DNA from 2 places in the Lutispora sp. QWL-02 genome. Region 2 is predicted to be linked to the other one. Evidence: a T-box and tRNA genes for the amino acid it is inferred to sense, from the RefSeq annotation. Region 2 holds a T-box; the other holds one or more tRNA genes.
The links. A T-box is a leader RNA that pairs with one kind of tRNA and senses whether it is charged. The one in region 2 lies ahead of pheS (phenylalanine--tRNA ligase subunit alpha), so its partner is inferred to be a tRNA-Phe.
Positions count from the first base shown of each region.

Region 1 (10,627 bases), 190 kb from region 2:
CACATACATTTATATACTAATGGCTCACATTATTACATCTCTATTATTTTCATCTTTCCTTTTTGCAAGAATGCTTATTATAGCCTTTGCTTCTTTTTTCGTCAAATCCTTAGTATATTCTTTGCCCGTTGTGCTTATGATCAATTCTTTTAAATCTTCGTTAGATATGTTCGCACTTCTTGCAAATGCAAAAATGTCCGTAAGCTGTGTTTTTGAAGCTGTTTCCTTTTCATCGCTTTCATTTTGGCTTTCCACCTCTTCAAAGCCAGTGTATTCGACGCCGTATCCGGCAAATCTTAAAGCCCTGGCTATGGCTCTCGTTTCAGCTAATTCCAAAATTGCATTTGATAAGACTCTGTCTCTCTTGACAGAAGCATTGCCCAAGCCGTTGAATATCCCTTTTTCTGTTTTAACCATGGCATGAATTATTGCTACCTCAGTATCATATGAAATGACTTTTGTTTCTATGCTGAGATTGGCATTATCCTCATGAGCAAGTCTTAGCCTGCCTCCCACAACTGGAAACAGCCTACCCTGAACTTTTACCAGTTCTTCATTTTTGAAATTGTTAAGCATTTGATCACCTTCAATAATATTTCTTTATCATTATTTTTCTCAAATGCTTTAATAATATTAGTCGATGGTAAAATGCATCGCAATCAGCTTTTCATAACATTGTCTATATCTTCAAGACCGGATAATATATTTTCTATTTTTTTAGTCAATATTATGGCCTTGCTTCGATCAGCAAGCTTCTCATCGCCAGTAGTCGCTTCTTTTAATGCATACATCATGGTTCTGATGTCATCCAATAGCATTTCCAGCCTATTATCTTCTGCATAATATTTTTCAGGCATATTGACTATAGAGTCAGTTGAAGATTCTATTTCAATAGTTTCACCCATATGAGCGATCTCTGCTTTAGAATCAAATTTATCCTGCAATATTTGAGAAAGTTCCTTCAAGGAATCTTCTTCACCATGAGTCAAAAATATTTTTGCAGGCTTTTTTGTAAAAGATGAGAACCAATCTATAAGCCCATTTTTATCGGCATGCCCTGATAGACCATTTAAATTATAAATTTTACAATTTACGTAGATATCTTCTCCGAATATTTTTATCTTTTTTTGACCTTCCAAGATTTTTCTGCCGAGGGTCCCCTTAGCTTGATATCCTACAAAGACCACACTTGAATTTCCTCTCCAGAGGTTATGCTTGAGATGATGCTTTATCCTGCCTGCGTCACACATGCCGCTGGCAGAAACTATTATGCAGCTCCCTTCATGAAAATTTATGGCCTTTGATTCTTCTGCTGTTTTAGTAAAAACAAGGTTTGGAAATTCAAAAGGATTATCTCCCACTTTTATCAAAGACTTAGTATCATCGTCAAATAAATCCTGATTATTTAGAAATACATTGGTAGCATTGATCGCCAATGGGCTATCCACATATACAGGTATGCTTTTTATTTTAGAAAATTCGCTTTCCTTCATCATATTTAACATATATAAAATTTCTTGTGTTCTCCCTACGGCAAAGGAAGGTATAACTATGTTGCCGCCATTTTCGATTGTATTTATGATTATATCAAGAAGAAACAATATATTGTTCCTTGCATTATCATGAGCTTTGTTGCCGTATGTTGCCTCCATGATTAAATAATCCGCTTCATCGATTAATGACGGATTTTTCATTATAGGCATATCTTTATTGCCTAAGTCTCCTGAAAATACGAGCTTTACTGTTTCGCCTTTTTCCTTTACCCATAATTCGATTATAGCCGAACCAAGTATATGCCCGGCATCCTTATATCTGATTTTAATTTCCTCAGTTATTTCGATTATTTCATCATAGTTAATCGCCCTAAAGTATTTTAAGGAGTCCTCAGCATCAGCGGCGGTGTAAAGGGGTTCAATCAAAGGTCTGCCGGCTCTCAGTCTTTTTCTATTGGTCCATTCCGTTTCCATCTCTTGGATATATCCGCTGTCAGGCAGCATTATAGTGCATAATTCCTTAGTAGCCTTTGTAGCTAAAATCTCTCCGTTAAAGCCTTTTTTTGCTAGCAGCGGTATTCTTCCGCTGTGATCTATGTGAGCATGAGTCAATAAAAGAAAATCAATTTTTGATGGCTCAAAATCAAACATATTTCTATTTAGATCCTCTGAATCAGCATCACCTTGAAACATGCCGCAATCAATAAGTATTTTATGCTTGTCGGTATCTAATAGATAGCATGATCCTGTTACCATCTCAGCAGCGCCATAAAAACTAAGCTTCATAAATAAACCTCCAAATATGTATTAATGCGGGCAGCATATTTAATATTAATTTTTATATTCTTCTAAATAATCTAATATCCTTCTTTTTATAATTATTTCATAATTTGCGATTATGGTATTGACTTTAACTCTTTTTGAGTATATTATAAAAAAGGCTTCATAAATTGGAGACTTGAATAATAAGTGCTCACATAACACACAGAATCGGGGCATGGCGCAGCTTGGTAGCGCGCTTGGTTCGGGACCAAGAGGCCGCAGGTTCAAATCCTGTTGCCCCGACCATTAAAGCTTGATATCATAATATTCAATATAGGATTCTATAAATCTTTCTTTCTGTTCTTTATATTCTAATATTCTATTTAGTTTTCTTAAAAATCGTTCATTTTTCCACTTTTTCTTTTTTAAATATTTTTTTCTGCCCAATTTATAAAATTTATAAGGAAAAACAAGCATAGATAATATTATCTTATATTCTTTTTCATCCAATTTCCTTACATTTCTGTACTCAAATAGCATGCTTCTGCATAAATCAAAATCCCATAAATATTTTTTATTTGCCATGATTCTCCTTAGAAATTTACCCAAATCAACTAGTGGCAAATCATACAGACAACTTTCCAGATCTATCAAATAGTAGTTGTTTTGTTCATCCTTTAGGATATTTTGATAATAGAAGCTATCATGACATATATATAGTTCATTTTTATTTTTTTCGCATAGCCTGTCATAATCCGAGTTTTTTAAAATGTTTGCCGCGAGCTGAGCCTGATGAATGTAATAATCCATATTTTCATGGTATAGAATATCAAAGCTGTTCTTATCTGATTTCCTATCAAGGCTTTCCTTTATGTTGTTAAGAAAATATGTTTTTTCATTGTACAATTTGGGCAGCTTTCCTATGTTACTTTCAAGCTTAATTATCTTTGTTTGAAAGCCCTTAGCCTTATTATGAAACTCGGCCAATAGGCGTACGCTCTCCATAATGTCTCCAATATTATCAAAGTCTACTTCTGCTGCATCAATCCAATCTGCTAAATAATAGGAGGAGGATTTTCTCTTAACAAGCACCTCTCCTGAAGAACAATATAATGGATTTGTAACCTTGTTAAAGCCTTGGGCTTTAAGATGGTTCATGATGCTTATGCTCTTTATGGCCCTTTTTTCTCCGTTTCCTATTTTTTTTAGGCAATAAAAGCCTTCCTCCGCAGCTACCATGTAAATGCTCCTTATTTTTTCAACGTCAATGATATTTAAATCATAATTTTTCAATATCTTATTGACTTCCATTTGTTCTAAAAAGACCATATTTGATGATTCATATATGTGTTTTAATGCAAGATTCAAATATATCAGCTCCTATACTTATTATTGAACAAGATTTCGCCGCTCTTTGGCGCTCGCCTTAGAGCGGGTTAGCTCAGTGCTCATTACATTATATTTCGTGTTGCGGAAAGATATAATCATTAAAGCCTTATATCAAAAAATTTTAAGATAATAATATTGACATAGGGCAAAATTTATAGTAAAATCAGAACTGTCGTTTCAAAGGGCCTTTAGCTCAGTTGGTTAGAGCAACCGGCTCATAACCGGTTGGTCCGGGGTTCGAGTCCCTGAAGGCCCACCATAAATGCCTTGGTAGCTCAGTCGGTAGAGCAGAGGACTGAAAATCCTCGTGTCGGTGGTTCGATTCCGCCCCAAGGCACCATATAAAAGCAAAAAACAGAGCTATCTCTGTTTTTTTATTTATTTTGATATGTGATTGACTTCTATATCAGCTTATAAAAAAAATTTTTCAATGGCTCCATATTATATCTTTGAGCCATAATGATCTGCTCTGTGCTTCCTACAAATAGTATTCCGTTTGAGCTTAGTGCTTTGCTGAACCGGGTGTATATATTGTTTTTAGCTTCTTCAGTAAAATATATCAGCACATTCCTGCATATGATCAGATCACAGTTTTCGGGGTACTTGTCCATCAACAGATTATGTTTTCTATATTCTACGCATTTTTTAATTTCGTCTTTTATTTTATAAGTGTTTAAATTTTTTATGAAAAACTTGCTGACAAATCCATCTGGCAGATTTGCCAGGCTTTTTTCATTATAAACCCCCATTTTTGCTTTATTTATAGCATCATCGTCAATATCTGTAGCATAAATACTGATATTTTCAAGCTTCATAAATTTTGTCATCAGCATGACCAAAGAATAAGGCTCTTCTCCTGTAGAGCATGCTGCACTCCATATCTTTAAGGTCTTCCTATTTTCTAATAGCCGTGGAATTATTTCTTTCTCCAAAACCTCCCATTGGGCAGGATTTCTATAAAATTCTGATACATTAATGGTCAAATAATTGATAAATTCATTGAACAAATGGGAGTCCTGCAAAAGTGCATTATAGTATGTATCATAATCATTAAAGCTGTTTCTGGAAATCAGGGAATCAATTCTTCTTTTCATCTGTCTTTCCTTATAGCACGATAAATCTATACCGGTAAGCTTAAATATCTTCTCTTTGAATTTTTCATATCCTGTAAGCATCTATATACTCCTTATCAAATATTATAGTCATTGAACCAATTCTAACATAAAAATAACATAAAAAAAAGTCGTGATATGTTACATATCACGAAAACAGAATGTAAAGGGGGTCTCAATGTATTTTGTGAGGTCATTAACTATTATCTGCATAATCTTAAAAAAAATACATGAAATTTTTATTTTTCCAAAAAAATAATGCCAATCTGTATGAAATACAGATTGGCATGTCTTTACTCTTCTATTTCCTTTAAACTCAGGCTAAGCTTTCTTTCCGGGATATTAATATCTACAATTTTAGCCTTTACCACTTGATTTATAGTTAACACGTCCGAAGGCTTGCCTATTCTTTTGTCAGATATCTGGGATATGTGTATAAGTCCGTCAATCCCCGGTTCGACCTCGGCAAAAGCTCCAAAGGCTGCAAATCTTAATATCCTGACATTAACAATATCTCCTGTGTTATATTTGCCTTCCACTGTAGTCCACGGCTCCGGCTTTGTCTGCTTAAGACCTAAAGAGATTTTATTTTTATTGCTGTCTAAAGACAGTATCACAACTTCTACTTTATCGCCAGGTTTAACAACTTCAGAAGGATGTTCTATTCTCGACCAGGATAATTCAGAGATATGGATCAACCCATCGACGCCGCCTATGTCTACAAAGGCACCAAAATCTGTCACTCTTTTTACTTCACCTATAATTTTTTGGTCAACCTCTGCATGAGCCCAGAACTCTTTTTCCTTTGCTTCTTTTTGCTCTAATAGATGACCCTTTCTTGAAACAAGAACTTTCCTATTATCTTTATCAAACTCTATGATTTTGACGTCAACTTTGCTATTTTTATATGACTCCAAATCATTAACATATCTCAAATCAAATAAGGAAGCGGGCATAAACGTTCTTATGCCGAATATCTCAACAATTCCTCCGCCTTTTACTATTTCTTTGACAATACCGGGCACGGAACTATTTTCATTATATGCATATTCTAGCTTATACCAATTTTTATCTGCATCTACTAATTTTTTTGATAGTACGACATTGCCTTCTCCATCATTTATGCTGACTACCTTAACTTCTATCTCGTCTCCTACTTTTACCAGTTCAGATATTTTTAAATCCATGTCCCAAAATAAGTCTTCTTTCTTAACAATTCCATCAGCTTTGTAGCCTATATTAACAATCACCTCTTCATCGTTTAAGGATAAAACAATGCCTTTTACTGTTTCTCCAGGATGAAGGGATTTAAAACTTTTCTCATATTCCTCCATAATATTTTCATTACTAAAATCTTGCATTTTTTCTATAACCTCCTTAATTATCCAATCAGGCGTAGAAGCACCTGCTGCAATTCCTATAGTTTCCGCCTTCATGATATTTTCTTTCAGTAAATCCTCAGCAGTTTCAATATGATAAGTTTCCGGGCAAACATTTTTGGAGATTTCATACAGTTTAAGAGTATTGGAACTATTAAACCCGCCAATTATTATCATGGCATCAACCTTTTCTGCTAAATCCGCCACAGATTTCTGTCTGTTTTCTGTAGCACTGCAGACGGTATCAAAAATTTCAGTATTTTTAAATTTATCTTTAACCCTTTCCTTAATTCTATGCCAAAGATTTTTTGAAATAGTTGTTTGTGCAACTAAACATATTTTATCATAATAAGTGAGTTTGTCCACCATTTTTTCATCATCCAATATAATAGCCTCATTATTGCACCATCCGTTTATTCCAATAACTTCAGGGTGGTCCTTGTCACCAGCGATCATAATTTTATAGCCGTCATTATATTTTTCCTCCACAATTCTGTGGATTCTGGATACGAATGGACAGGTGCAGTTTACATATTTTAAGCCTTTAGAAGCTATACCTTCAAAAATTTTCTTCGGTGCTCCATGAGATCTTATTACAACCAATGAGTCTGGCCCCATATCTTCAGCAAGATTTTCAATTTCAATAACTCCCTTTTTTCTTAATTCTTCTGTAACTTGCTTATTATGGATCAAGGGGCCGTATGTATATACCTTTTTTTGCTTATTTTCTTCTATGGTTTTCAAAGTTTCAGCTACGGCGTTTTTTACCCCGAAACAGAAACCTGCATTCCTATCTAAAATTATTTTCATATGCTCACCTATAGTTTTTTTATTTTTTTCATTATCTCTAGGCTTATATCCTTATAATCTTCATTTTTTAGCTTTGTATCGAAATGTTCGCTCAAATTTATAGCTTTGCCGATCACAATATCAGTTCTATGGAATATTTTATAATCAGTCTTTATGGCCACGGGAACAATCGGCCTCTTAGATTTAATAGCAAGCATAGCAATGCCTGGTTCAGCCTTTAGCTCCCCTGTGGTATTTCTGGTCCCCTCCGGGAATATGCCAATATTTTGTTGAGTTTGGAGCAGCTTCAAAGAGGTTTTTATGCTTTTCAAATCCGCCTCCCCCCTTTTAACAGGAAAAGCTCCAAGCCCTTTTAAAACAAAAGCCACCAACTTATTTTTAAACAGCTCGTTTTTGGCCATAAAATATATTTTCTTAGGCATATTTACCCCTAGAAGAATAGGATCTATGACTCTAGCATGATTCCCGCATACAATGTATCCATTTTCTTCAGGCAAATTATCCAAGCCTTCGACCCTGACAACATAAAATATATTAAATAACGGCTTAAGCAAAAGTTTTATTATTTGGTAAAACACCTCATACATCCCCCTTAATAGAAATATGATATAACATTTCTGCTATGACCTCATCTATGTTTTTTCCTGTTGTGTCGATCAATATAGCGTCTTCAGCCTGCCTTAAGGGGGAAGCCTCCCTATGAGCATCTATATAATCTCTTTCTATTATTTGATTCTTTACTTCTTCGAGAGTGTATTTATTCTTATCGCAAAGTTCATTATATCTCCTTTTGGCTCTTTCTTCTACAGAAGCGGTCAGAAAAAATTTAATATATGCTCGAGGAAAAACTGTTGTTCCTATATCTCTTCCATCAACAACAACATTTTTGTTTTTAGCTATCTTTCGCTGTATACTTACAATAATTTCTCTTATCTCCGGAATCATAGCAATATAAGAAACTTTTGAGCTCACAAAGGCCTCTCTTATCTCTGAGCTTACATCCTCACCATCTAGATATATACTATTATTTATAAAATCCAAAGAAGAGTTCTTAGCATAGTATAGAATATTCTTCACATCGTCCGCTTCTATTCCGCATTTGAGGACCTTTAAAGTAACGGCTCTAAATAATGCGCCTGAATCTATATAAGTATAGCTGATTCTTTCAGACAGTCTTCTTGCTACAGTGCTCTTACCCGCTCCTGCAGGTCCGTCTATAGCAATAACCTTATTGTTCAAAGCAATAACCCCCTATTTAAGCTTGACCCTCCCTAAAACAACAATATTGCCTTCTATTCTGTATCTCATTCCTTTTTTAGGGAAAATGATATTTTCTGAGGTGTTTTCAATGTTTATATTGATATACTTCTCGCTGTCTATCCCATCAATTTCTATGATATCATTATTCCTAACATTAAGTTCTATATAGGCATTATCCCCCCCTTCCTTCATTTCCCCATTGATGAACACTCTTAAGAAAGCAATATCAGCTTTGCTGTCAGCAGTTATTTTTATCTGGCCTTTTGATTCATAGTGATAATTCTCAACCACTGATTTGCCTTCCAATTCCATTGTAATGTTTTGGGGCAATATATCAATATCAATGGCTATAACAGACTGAACCGCTATAGTTAATAAAGATAAGATCAGAAGCATTTTCGTTAAGCTATTGCCCAGTCTTTCCCACGTTATTATATATTGATATTTTTTTTTATCCAGTCTTGAGTTCATAACAGAGCCTCCTGAAGGAATCATACTGCTAACTATTATAATGCTCAAAAATGTCAATTTATAGTCAACAATTTAAACCGGCAGTATATCCTGTTGAGAAAGCAATCTGCAAATTATAGCCTCCTGTAAATGCGTCTACATCCAGCACTTCGCCGGCGAAATATAATCCTTCAGCCAGCTTCGATTCCATTGTCCTGGGATTGACCTCTTTGATATTTATACCTCCTGAAGTTATTATGGCCTCTGAAATAGGCCTGGTACCTAGAATTTCAAATTTCATATTTTTAAGTAAATCAATCAATGCTCTTCTTTCTTCTTTCGATATCTGATTCACCGGTTTATTTTCGGGTATACCTGATAATTTAATGATTACAGGTATAATTTTTTTTGGCAGGAGATCATCCAATGAGTTTTTAAATTGCTTATTTATGTTCATATCAAAATCTCTTAATATCCTTTTATCTAATTCATCATCAGTCAAGCCGGGTTTAAGATCGATGCATATAAAAGTCCTATGGTTTTTAAATACTCTTTCTGAAATGTAGAAGCTTGCAGACAAAATCAAAGGACCTGATAAACCATAATGGGTGAATAACATTTCTCCTATTTCTTCAAATAATATTTTACCATCGCAAACAGCTCTTACAGCTACATTTTTTAATGATAAACCTTGAATTTCTTTTATGTATTCTTCTTTGACGACCAAAGGGACTAAAGAAGGTTTCAGATTAGTAATTTCATGCCCTGCACTTTTTGCAAATTTATAGCCGTCACCCGTGGATCCTGTCAGTGGATAAGAAAGGCCTCCTGTTGCTATTATAACAGCAGAGCTTTTGATCCTTTCTCCGCTTTCAAGCACCACTCCTTCGGCTACGCCGTCTTGGATATCAATGGATTTAACCGAGGTATTTAATTTGATAGATACATTATTTAATTGCATATGCTTTTCAAGGGCCTTAATAACATCGCTGGATTTATCTGACACAGGAAATACCCTTCCGCCTCTTTCAACCTTAGTCCTTAAGCCTAATTCAGAAAAAAAATTTATAAGGTCATCATTGAACAAATTGTTAAAGCAGCTGTATAGGAATTTAGGATTTCTGGTTATATGCATAATAAAATCATCTTTTTCAGCAGAGTTGGTTATATTGCAGCGTCCTTTTCCTGTAATATATAATTTCTTGCCTAATCTATCGTTCTTTTCTATTAATAAGGTATTCCTGCCTCTTGAGCCTGCAATTCCCGATGCCATCATGCCTGAGGGCCCGCCGCCGATAACAATAACATCAAATGCCATAAAACAACCCCATTCCGAAAAATAAATCTATAATATTATATCATATTATTGAAAAACTAAACTTGAAGTCATAAAAAAAACCTGTTATAAAAACAGGTTTTTTTATGACCATAAGAGATTTAGTACCATCCTCTAACTTTCATTGCAGCCGCAACTTTCTTTACAGAGTGCATATAGGCTGCAGTTCTCATAGGTACATTATATTCTTCTTTGATCTTATAAATAGCATTGAATGCGTCAACCATTGCTCTTTCTTCTTTTTCTTCAACTTCTTCTTCTGTCCAATAATAGCCGTATAGGTTTTGTACCCATTCAAAATATGATACGGTAACGCCGCCAGCATTTGTGAGTATATCAGGCGTCAACAGTATACCTCTTCTGTTTAAAACTTCATCTCCATCAGGAGTGGTAGGCCCATTGGCTGCTTCGCATACGAACTTAGCTTGAATTGTCTCTGCAACGTCTGCAGTTATCTCATTTTCAAGAGCGGCAGGAACCAAAATGTCTACAGGCAATGCAAAGAACTCAGATTTCGTGATCTCCTTAGACCCTGGGAAACCAACAATAGTCTTATTCTTTCTCATATAATCAACTAAAGCATGCATATCAAATCCGTCTTCCTTGTAAACTGTTCCATTCCATTCACAAACAGCC
Region 1 covers NZ_CM177762.1:2,722,201-2,732,827, reverse strand. Annotated here, with positions in the region: gene AC4HCY_RS12850 (hypothetical protein) at 25-576, opposite strand; gene AC4HCY_RS12845 (MBL fold metallo-hydrolase) at 660-2,279, opposite strand; tRNA gene AC4HCY_RS12840 (tRNA-Pro) at 2,485-2,561, shown strand; gene AC4HCY_RS12835 (CotS family spore coat protein) at 2,562-3,623, opposite strand; tRNA gene AC4HCY_RS12830 (tRNA-Ile) at 3,827-3,903, shown strand; tRNA gene AC4HCY_RS12825 (tRNA-Phe) at 3,909-3,984, shown strand; gene AC4HCY_RS12820 (CheR family methyltransferase) at 4,046-4,819, opposite strand; gene AC4HCY_RS12815 (bifunctional 4-hydroxy-3-methylbut-2-enyl diphosphate reductase/30S ribosomal protein S1) at 5,050-6,945, opposite strand; gene AC4HCY_RS12810 (lysophospholipid acyltransferase family protein) at 6,954-7,523, opposite strand; gene cmk ((d)CMP kinase) at 7,525-8,184, opposite strand; gene AC4HCY_RS12800 (hypothetical protein) at 8,197-8,676, opposite strand; gene AC4HCY_RS12795 (BaiN/RdsA family NAD(P)/FAD-dependent oxidoreductase) at 8,741-9,973, opposite strand; gene AC4HCY_RS12790 (Glu/Leu/Phe/Val family dehydrogenase) at 10,093-10,627, opposite strand, start outside.
Region 1: it encodes a tRNA-Phe, which carries the amino acid that the T-box ahead of pheS (phenylalanine--tRNA ligase subunit alpha) is inferred to sense. The anticodon was not compared.

Region 2 (10,627 bases):
CATTGACCGGACTCGGTATCTCATCCTTTAACGCAATGGTATTATTTCTTCTGTTAGGATCAGGAATGGGAGCCGAAGAAATTAATGCCTTTGTGTAGGGATGCTTGCATTCATCAAACAGCGTCTTTACATCTCCGTATTCGACAATATTGCCTAAGTACATCACGGCAACCTTATCAGAAACGTGCCTTATTACGTTTAAGCCGTGAGCAATAAATAAATAGGATACCTTTATTTCTCTTTGGAGCTCACAAAGCAAATTTAGTATTTGGGATTGAACTGATACGTCCAAAGCAGAAACCGGCTCATCACAAATAATAAATTTGGGTTTTACGGCTATGGCTTTTGCTATGCCAATCCTCTGCCTTTGACCGCCGCTGAATTCGTGAGGGAACTTGTCCATATCGCTTTCGCTCAGTCCCACCATATTAAGAAGCCTCTTAACTTCATTATTGTAATCATATTTGGATACGATCTTATGTATGCTCAGCGGCTCAGTCAAAATATCTCTTATTGTCATTTTCGGATCTAATGCTGCATATGGATTTTGAAATACAACTTGAATGCTTTTTCTTAATTCTCTCATCTCTTTATGATTTAGGCTGCTCAAGCTTTTACCTTCCAGAAAAATTTCGCCTGAGGTGGGTTTTATAAGGTTTAATATGAGCTTTCCCGTGGTCGTTTTGCCGGAACCGCTTTCGCCTACCAAGCCCAAGGTTTCACCCTGACGGATGGAAAATGATATGCCATCTACAGCCTTCACAAACTTGCTTTGCTGAGCCTTGGCATCATAAATCTCATAATATTTTTTTAGATCGACTACTCTCACTATTTCCTGCAAAGCACTTCACCTCTCACCATAAGCAGGTGACATAGATGCTGCTCATCCATGCCACCTTAATAATACTAGCTCCTTAGCACTGCTCCAACCTGATTAGTCAGAGAATTCAATATTTTATTATGGACCTTTGTAATATCTTCTTCGGTAAGCGTTTTCTCATCAGAGCGGTAAACTATGCTATAGGCCATGCTCTTATAGCCCTCTTCTATCTGTGAGCCTCTATATATGTCAAACAGCTTTACCTCATCAACAAGCCTTCCGCCCTTATTTCTTATTATTTCTTCAATTTGGCCTGCAGTAACTTCCTCTTCAACTACCACTGCTATATCTCTCTCAATGGAGGGATATTTGGGAAGGGGCTTATATTTTATGGTCAGGTCAATCTGACGGAAAATTTCCTCAAAATCCAGTTCAGCGATATATACCCTGGATGGAATATCATAGTTATCCAGCACATCCGGATGTATTTCTCCCAAATAGCCTATCCTCTTATTATTTATCAGCAGCTCAGCTGTCCTGCCCGGATGAAAGCTTTCATGATTGGAGGGAAGGACTCTGTACTTGCTGATATTTAAAATGGACAACATGTTCTCAATAATACCCTTCAAATCATAAAAATCTACATTGCCATAAATTCCTATGGTCAAAGTATCTCGCTCATAAGCTAAATCCTTCAAGGGCAACTCTTCTGACAGATATACCTTGGATAATTCATAAAACATTCCTTCTACTATCTTTCTATTATAGTTCCTGCTTATAACCTCAAGGATGTTTGGAATCATTGTAGTTCTCATTATGCTTTGTTCTTCTCCAAGAGGATTTAATATTTTTATCGCCTTTCTCAAGGGGTTCTCTGCCTTCAGGTTTATCTGGTTGAATACGGCCGGACTCACAAAGGAATATGTGTAAGCTTCATATAAGCCCTGAGCTTCCATATTACCTCTGATAATATTTCTGATCTGCTGCTTAGCATCCCTTCCGCCTTGGGTAAAGGTTGTATCCATAAGCTTAGACGGAATATTATTATATCCATATAATCTGGCTATCTCTTCAATCAAATCAGCTTCCATCGCCACATCATCTCTGAAAGTCGGAACTTTTATTTCTAATACTTCTTCACCAGCAACCTCAAATTCCAGAGATTCCAACATTTGTTTGACCCTGGCAACAGATATGTCTACGCCTAAAAGCCACTTTACCCTGTCGTTCCTTAAAGTGATCATCCTTTTTTCTTTTTTAGCAGGGTAAATATCTATTGTACCTCCTACAACCTTTCCGGCATCCAGCGCTCCAACAAGATGGCAGGCTCTGTCCATCGCAAGGGATACGATCTCCATATCCAGACCCTTTTCAAACCTTGAAGAAGCCTCTGTCCTCAAGCCCAATTTTTTCGATGATAATCTTATATTAACCGCATCAAAATTAGCACATTCGAAAGCAATGGTTTTAGTATCTTCTTTAATTTCGGTGTTATAGCCGCCCATAATCCCTGCAATGCCTATTGCCTTCTTCCCATCTGCTATAACCAGGATTGAATCATCCAAATTTCTTTCATTTTCATCAAGAGTGGTGATCTTCTCATCCTTTTCCGCTCTTCTCACAACTATTTCTTTGTTTTCAAGCATATCAAGATCATAGGCATGCATCGGCTGCCCTGTTTCCAGCATAACGTAATTGGTTATATCAACTATGTTATTTATTGGCCTTACTCCAGCCTTTAAAAGTCTTTCCTGCATCCATGGAGGAGAGTTTTTTATCTTTACATCTTTTATCACCCGTATTGCAAATCTAGGGCATAAATCAGCATCCTTCACGCTGGCAGATATATAATCGGATGCTTCTCCATCCTTTACAGATATTGCGTCGCTGGGGTATTTCATTTTCAACCCAAAGGTTGCAGCAGCTTCTCTTGCTATGCCCAATATGCTAAGGCAATCCGGTCTGTTATTTGTAATCTCAAATTCGATTATTTTATCGTCCAGACCCAGTACTCGCTTAATATCTTTGCCGAGAGGGTATGCCTGGTCCAGTATATATATACCGTCAACCATATCAACGCCGCTTGGAAGGCTTTCTGCATCCAGTCCAAGCTCATCCGGCGAGCATAGCATGCCGTTTGATTCAAGACCCCTTAATTTGCCTCTCTTAATTTTTATACCGTTGGGCAAGCTGGCTCCATGAAGTGCAACGGGCACATAATCATTTTCTCTTATATTTGTTGCTCCGGTGATTATTTGGATAATTTCACCGCCTACATCGACCTTTGTCACCAATAGTTTATCTGCATCGGAATGAGTGCTGATTTCAAGTATCTTGCCGACAACAACCTTATCTATATTCTGGCCTACCTCTTCCACACCTTCAACCATGGAGCCGGACATGGTCATTCCGTCTGCAAATTCTTTTATATCCATATCTATATCAACATAATCTTTAAGCCATTTTATTGGTACAAGCATCTATATTCTCCCCTCCTAAAACTGATCTAAGAATCTCTTATCATTTTCAAACATAAGTCTTAAATCGGAAATATCATATTTCAACATTGTGATCCTATCCAATCCCATACCAAAGGCAAAACCGGAATATACTTCAGTGTCTATGCCGCAATTTGCAAGCACATTGGGGTGAACCATGCCTGCGCCCAATATTTCAATCCACCCGGTGTATTTGCATATGCGGCAGCCGGCTCCTCCGCAGGCAGAGCAAGTGCAATCCATCTCAGCACTGGGCTCAGTAAAAGGAAAATGGTGGGGCCTAAATTTGGTTTGAGTCTTTTCACCATATAACTTCTTAGCAAATATCTCTAAAGTACCCTTAAGATTCGCCATAGTTATTCCTTTGTCAACGACCAGGCCTTCTATTTGATGAAACATCGGTGAGTGTGTAGCATCGATCTCATCTGCTCTGTACACTCTGCCAGGTACAATAACTCTAATAGGCGGTTTTTGCTTTTCCATAGTCCTAACTTGGTTGGGGGAAGTTTGAGTCCTTAACAATAATTCTTCAGTTATATAAAATGTATCCTGCACATCTCTGGCAGGGTGATATTTGCTGTGATTAAGAGCATCAAAATTATAGTAAGCCTTCTCAATTTCCGGCCCTTCAACCACAGTAAAGCCCATTCCGATAAAAATATCCTCAATTTCATTTAATACCTTGGTCATCGGATGCCTGTTCCCCAGCTGCTTCTTTTTGCCGGGCATAGTAACATCTATAAATTCGCTGCGCAACCTCTTTTCCAGGTCTTTTCGCTTTAAACAATATGCTGTTTCCTCAATCTTGTCATTGATCTGATCTCTGACCTCGTTTGCCAGTTGACCCATGAGGGGCCTCTCCTCAGGGCTCAATTGTCCCATGCCGCGAAGCAGCTGAGTCAATTCTCCCTTTTTCCCAAGATATTTGATCCTGATTTCTTCAAGCTGCTGCGAATTTTCCACATTATCAATTTCGACAATGGATTCACTTTTAATCTTAGCCAGCTTATCTTTCATATATAAAACTCCTTTCAATAAATCATTCAACAAAAACAAAAAAACCTCAACCCCAAAGGGACGGAGGTTTCCGCGGTACCACCCTAATTGCCTTACGTACAGGCCACTCATAAATTAACGGTTAACACCGTCAGAGCTTACTGAATTTCAACTCTGAATCTCCGGACCGAACTTCAGATATATATGGTAAACGGTACTCCCAGCCATGGTACCATATCTCTTGTACCTTGATATAACCTACTTTTTCCTTCATTGACTTTCTTATCTAGTTTTGTATTCAGCTTATTCTGAATTATAACATATGGTATTCTTTATTACAATAATGGTAATTTTTTTTTAATCACCTTGCAAGCCTGTGCCTCATAATTTCATACATCAATATGGATGCGGCCACACCTGCATTTAAAGATTCCGCTCTGCCGATCATAGGTATGTTTACCTTTAAGCTTGCTTTATCCATAACAGCATCAGTCAGCCCCTTGGATTCATTTCCTACAATTATCACATTTTTGTCTTTATATCTGATATCATAGCAAGGCATACCGTCATGGGGAGCTGCGGCTAACGTCAAGGCCCCCACGCTTTCTAAAATTCCCATCACATGTTCAAAATCCATATCAGGAATGATGGACATATGGAATAAAGAGCCCATAGTTGACCTTATAGTTTTACCAGAATATATGTCCGCACAGCCTTTTGACAGAATAGCCATATCAAAGCCGCAGGCATCTGCAGTCCTGATTATAGTACCTACATTGCCCGGGTCCTGCACTTCTTCCAGCATTACAATATTGAAAGATTTCTGCTTGATGAGCGAGGTCATATCATAATCTCTCTTCTTTCCTATGCCTATTACCCCTTGAGAGGTTCTTGTTTCACTTATGTCTAGAAATAACTTTTTTTCCATCCCATAAACCGGAATTTTTCTTTTGGTACAGGTATCAATAATATATTGTATATCCGGATTGTACAAAGCTTCATCATGATAAAATACGTGGCCAATATCCGCATTATATCTTATAGCCTCCTGTAAGAGCTTAATGCCTTCCAATAAATACTCCCCGGCTGCATCTCTATATTTCTTTAATTGTAAAGATTTAGCATGCTTAATCACTTTATTCTGACTGCTGGTTATAATTTTCACTGCAATTCACCTTTAATCAATTTTTTTCTCTAATTTCAGCAAATCTTCGTTGCTTCCTACAACGACGAGTATATCCCCTGCCTCGATAGTGTCCTGGGCCCTTGGAGAAACATTTATGCTTCCGTTGTCATTATTATTTTTAATCGCTAAAACGTTAATGCCATACTTTGCTCTCAGGTTCAGGTCTTTTAGGTTTTCTCCAATCCATGAGGGAAATACTTCGAATTCAAGGAGGCTATAATCCGGCGATAACTCAATTATATCGAGTATATTTGTAGCAATAAGATTGTGAGCTACCCTTATGCCCATATCTCTTTCGGGAAAGACGACCCTATCGGCGCCAAGCTTTTTTAATACCTTGGCATGTACCTCATTTTGAGCCTTTGCTACAATATATTTCAAGCCCATTTCTTTAAGCATTAAGGTAGTTATTATGCTTGACTGAATATCATCGCCTATTGCAACGACGCCGACATCAAAATTTCTTACCCCCAGGGAGCGTAGTACGCTTTCATCTGTGGCATCGGCAGCAATAGCGTGAGTGACCTTATCCGATATCTTCTGGATCAATTCTTCATCCATATCAACAGCCAACACCTCATGTCCTATATCATATAGTCGTTTTGCAAGAGCGCCGCCAAAACGCCCTATTCCGATAACAACAAATTGTTTCATTATTAACCTCCTTAGCCCACCAATATTTTATCTTCTGGGTACTTTAGATTGCTTTTATGCCTGGATGCTCTTTGAGCCAGTGCCACTACCAAAGTCAGAGGTCCTACTCTTCCTGAAAACATCGTTGCAGATACTATTAGTTTGCCAATAAGGGAAAGATTCGGACTATAATTTAAACTTAATCCAACGGTTCCAAAAGCAGAGGCAGATTCATACATAAGAGTAAGGAAATCCGCATTCTCAGCGATGGATAGAATCATAGTTACGCCTGTGACAATAAACAAGCCTGCAGCAGTAACAGCGAGAGCCCTATAAACAATGGTTTTGGAAATCCTTTTTTCAAAAACCTCCGCATCTTCGCGCCCTGTGATTACAGATACTACAGTGAGGAAAAGTATCCCTGCAGTAGTAGTTTTAATACCTCCGGCCGTTGAACATGGAGAACCTCCGATAAACATCAATATTATGGTCAAAAATTTAGATGATGAAGTAAAGGCGGCATTATCAATTGTATTAAAACCTGCAGTTCTTGGAGACACAGAGTGAAACAGAGAGGAAAGAATCTTTCCTGACAAAGGTAAGCCCCCCATCGTGGCAGGGTTATTATATTCAATCATAAACAAGAATAATGCTCCGACAGTGATTAAAAATCCGGTTACGCTCAAAACCACCTTGCTGTGAAGAGATAATCTTCCAAAGCTCCTGTTGTTATATATGTCCATCCAAACGGTAAATCCTAACCCGCCGATTATGATCAACAGCATTGTGGTAAAGTTGATGACAGCATTATTTACATATGGGCTAAAACTCTTAAATCCGCCTATCAAATCAAAACCGGCATTGCAGAAAGCTGAAACGGAATGAAAAAGCCCCATGATCATACCCTTCTTCATTCCGAACTCAGGAACAAAAACTGTAGAATACATCACGGCTCCTGCAGCTTCAATTGTAAAGGTGGCTATAATAATGCTTTTAGTCAGCCTGACCAAGCCTTCAAGCTCATCCAGGTTTAAGGCTTCCTGCATCATAATTCTTTCCCTTAGTGTTATTCTCCTCCCAACAAGCAGCGATAATAAAGTTGACATGGTCATGAAGCCCAGCCCGCCAATTTGTATTAATGCAATTATAATCACCTGGCCAAAAGGGGTCCAATGTGTAGCAGTATCTACGACAACCAAACCCGTCACACAAACAGCAGATGTGGCTGTAAAAAGAGCATTTATGAAGCCAACACTATTTCCATCTTTCGAAGCCATCGGTAGGTTTAAAAGAATAGCCCCGGACAATATTATAGCAGCAAAGCCTATGACTAAAATTTGTGACGGTGATGCGTTAATTGACTTTTTAAGAAAGCTCAACTTTATAATATCTTTCACCTCTTACAGACGTCTTTTATGCTCTGTAATAATATAATTCATAATACTCATAATAAATATTCCTAGGTCCTCAGTTTGTTAATAATTATATATATTTTAAACTTTTCCACTAAACATTTCAATCTTGATCCTATATGCCAAAATAAGATCAAAGTCTTAAAAATGAAAAAGACCTTTCGGTCTTTTATGCATTTATTTTTTCTTTAGCTATATCGATCAATTTGGCAAAGCCTGCTTCGTCATTAATCGCCATTTCAGAAAGCATCTTTCTATTTATCTCAATGCCTGAAAGCTTAAGTCCATTTATGAATTTGCTATAGGATAATCCATTGTTTCTAGCTGCTGCATTTATTCTTGCTATCCATAGCTTTCTGAAATCTCTCTTTCTGAGCTTTCTCCCTATATAAGCAAATCTTAATGCTCTGATAACCGTTTCATTGGCTATTCTATATTTTTTGCTTCTGGCACCTACATAACCCTTAGCCAGTTTCAATGTTTTTCTACGTTTTTTATGGGCATTTACCGCTCTTTTTACTCTTGCCATGTTAATGCTGCCTCCTTATGGAATTATTTATATGGTACTAATTTTCTGATAATCTTTGCCTCAGCTGGGCTGGCATAGCCTGTTTTTCTAAGATTCCTTCTTCTCTTCGAAGTTTTCTTAGTCAAAATATGTTGTTTAAAAGCCTTAGCTCTTTTTACTTTTCCTGATTTAGTAAAGCTGAATCTTTTTGCCGAAGCTCTATGGGTTTTCATTTTTGGCATTACAAAGTCCTCCCTTTTCTACTATTGTTTAGGCGCTAAAGTTAAAGAAAGATTTTTACCTTCCAGTTTTGCCGGTTTTTCAATAACACAATAATCCTTCAAAATTTCATAAAAACGTTCCAGGGCTTTTTCACCGTATGCTACATGGTCTACTTCCCTGCCTCTGAATCTTATGGTCACTTTAACCTTGTCACCATCGTGTAAAAACTTTTGAGCATTTTTTGCTTTTACATTAAGATCATGTTCCTCTATCTTTGGAGAAAATCTTATTTCTTTGATGTTAACAACTTTTTGGTTTTTGCGAGCTTCTTTTTCTCTCTTGCTCTGTTCAAAAGTAAATTTGCCATAGTCCATTATCTTGCATACCGGCGGTTTAGCCTGCGGAGCTATCTTAACAAGGTCTAATTCTCTTTCCGCGGCAATTTCAAGAGCTTGCCTGGAAGACATTATCCCAAGCTGTTCTCCATTAACATCAACTACTCTTACCTCTTTATCTCTTATATCTTCGTTGATTTGAACATCCTTATTGTTACTTATAGTTGATCACCTCCATAATATAATTGGGCAGGTAGAAAAATCCACCTGCCCATAATAATCAATAAACATGGACTATTTTACCTTACCAGCATCACTGTAAGGTGAGAAGCGGACCTTCTACTTAAATGCAAATCAAATGCAAAAGCTTATAATAATTAATTAAATCTTTTATATATTGACTAATATAGGATAGCATTATGCATTAAGATTGTCAACATATAAATTAAATTTTTACTAGAGCTTTTCTTTTTCTTTAGCATTCATATATTTCTGCCAAGCATGAAGTACCAGTGATAATGCAATTACTCCATAGGCTATAAATGACCTGAAGTATTCGCCCATTTGTGCATCTCCAAACAAATTCTTACCTGCTGCTGGTGATACGGAAAACAAAGTATGGAACAAAATTGTACCTAAGATAGCTTGACCTATTGTTGCTTTGGTAACAGTAGCACCTCCGATAACCAAAGCAGCTACGGCAAACCTTCCAACCTGTTCATGTGCTGTGTAGGTTTGTAATGTTCCTATATTTTGAAGGAAGATAATCTGTCCCCATGCAGCCAGCACTGTAGACATAATCATGGCAATAATTCTTGTCTTATCAACATTGATTCCTGCCACATCTGCTATATGTATATCCTGGCCCAATGCCCTGAAATTCTGGCCCAGCTTTGTTTTAAGAATAAACTGATTAAAGACACATAGCAATCCAATAAGTATAAATGTAAAGACCGGTATCTTGACACCCATAATAGGAATATTGATTATATTATCCAAAGAGTTCTGAATAATATCTAACTCCAAGGCATTCTTTAATCCAATACCCCCCGGAAGTATTATTTGAGGATTGTTTACCGGTATGATAGTGCCCATAAATAGTAAGAACACCAATTGATATAAACCATTTGAGAAAAATCCCATAATTATTCCTGTGATCATTTCACGGCCTTTGGTCTTGTTCAAGATCTTACCTACTCCGTAACCGAAAAGAACGGCAAAAGGAGTAGCAAATGCAACCGCGGCAAGAAGCCCCAGTACGCCACCAATATTCATTATTATAATAAAAATAAGCCCTATCTGTCCGGCAATTGCCCCAACCACTATAGCAAAGTTAAGGCCCATCCCGGCCAGCACAGGAATTATCAGTGCAATTACCAGGAATAGATTCCTATTTAACCTTAGAATTACATCTGAAATAATATATTTTAAAGAGAGTTTAGATAAAACAGCACCCGCAATACATACTACTGCAAATAATAGTGGAACTGAATACTTGGACATAGCTGCCAATAGACTGAACTTATTTGCTTTTTTGCTGGCAATTTTAAATTCAGTATTCATTCTATTCGCCACCTCCTGCTTTCGTTAGAGCATATAATATAACTCCATTCTGGACAATAATTCTTACTACCTCAGACAAGCTGCCTATAGGTAACAAACCGTTAATAACCGGCAGCGATATTGCCAATAATGACTGAAAAATGATGACTCCTGATATAACATTTCCTATGCTTGCCTTTTTAATGCTTGCACCGCCTATCAGTATAGCAGAAATAGCCAAAAACGGCATATTTAACGGAGCAGTATATAATTGGATAAATCCATAGCTCTGGCCGTATACCAGTATGCCTACGGCTCCTAAAACCATAGATAATATTGTACCGATAGTTCTCTGTCTATCCACATTAATACCGGAAGCTTCGGCAAATTTCGGATTATCTCCTGCCGCCACCATGGCTGCTCCTGTCTTAGATCTTAGGAATAACCACATAAAAAAGCAACATAGCCCAAAGAA
Region 2 covers NZ_CM177762.1:2,536,577-2,547,203, reverse strand. Annotated here, with positions in the region: gene AC4HCY_RS11890 (ABC transporter ATP-binding protein) at 1-841, opposite strand, end outside; gene pheT (phenylalanine--tRNA ligase subunit beta) at 907-3,300, opposite strand; gene pheS (phenylalanine--tRNA ligase subunit alpha) at 3,316-4,335, opposite strand; T-box leader at 4,389-4,597, opposite strand; gene AC4HCY_RS11875 (TrmH family RNA methyltransferase) at 4,676-5,479, opposite strand; gene AC4HCY_RS11870 (potassium channel family protein) at 5,492-6,154, opposite strand; gene AC4HCY_RS11865 (TrkH family potassium uptake protein) at 6,166-7,512, opposite strand; gene rplT (50S ribosomal protein L20) at 7,715-8,074, opposite strand; gene rpmI (50S ribosomal protein L35) at 8,098-8,295, opposite strand; gene infC (translation initiation factor IF-3) at 8,317-8,832, opposite strand; gene AC4HCY_RS11845 (ABC transporter permease subunit) at 9,067-10,173, opposite strand; gene AC4HCY_RS11840 (ABC transporter permease subunit) at 10,175-10,627, opposite strand, start outside.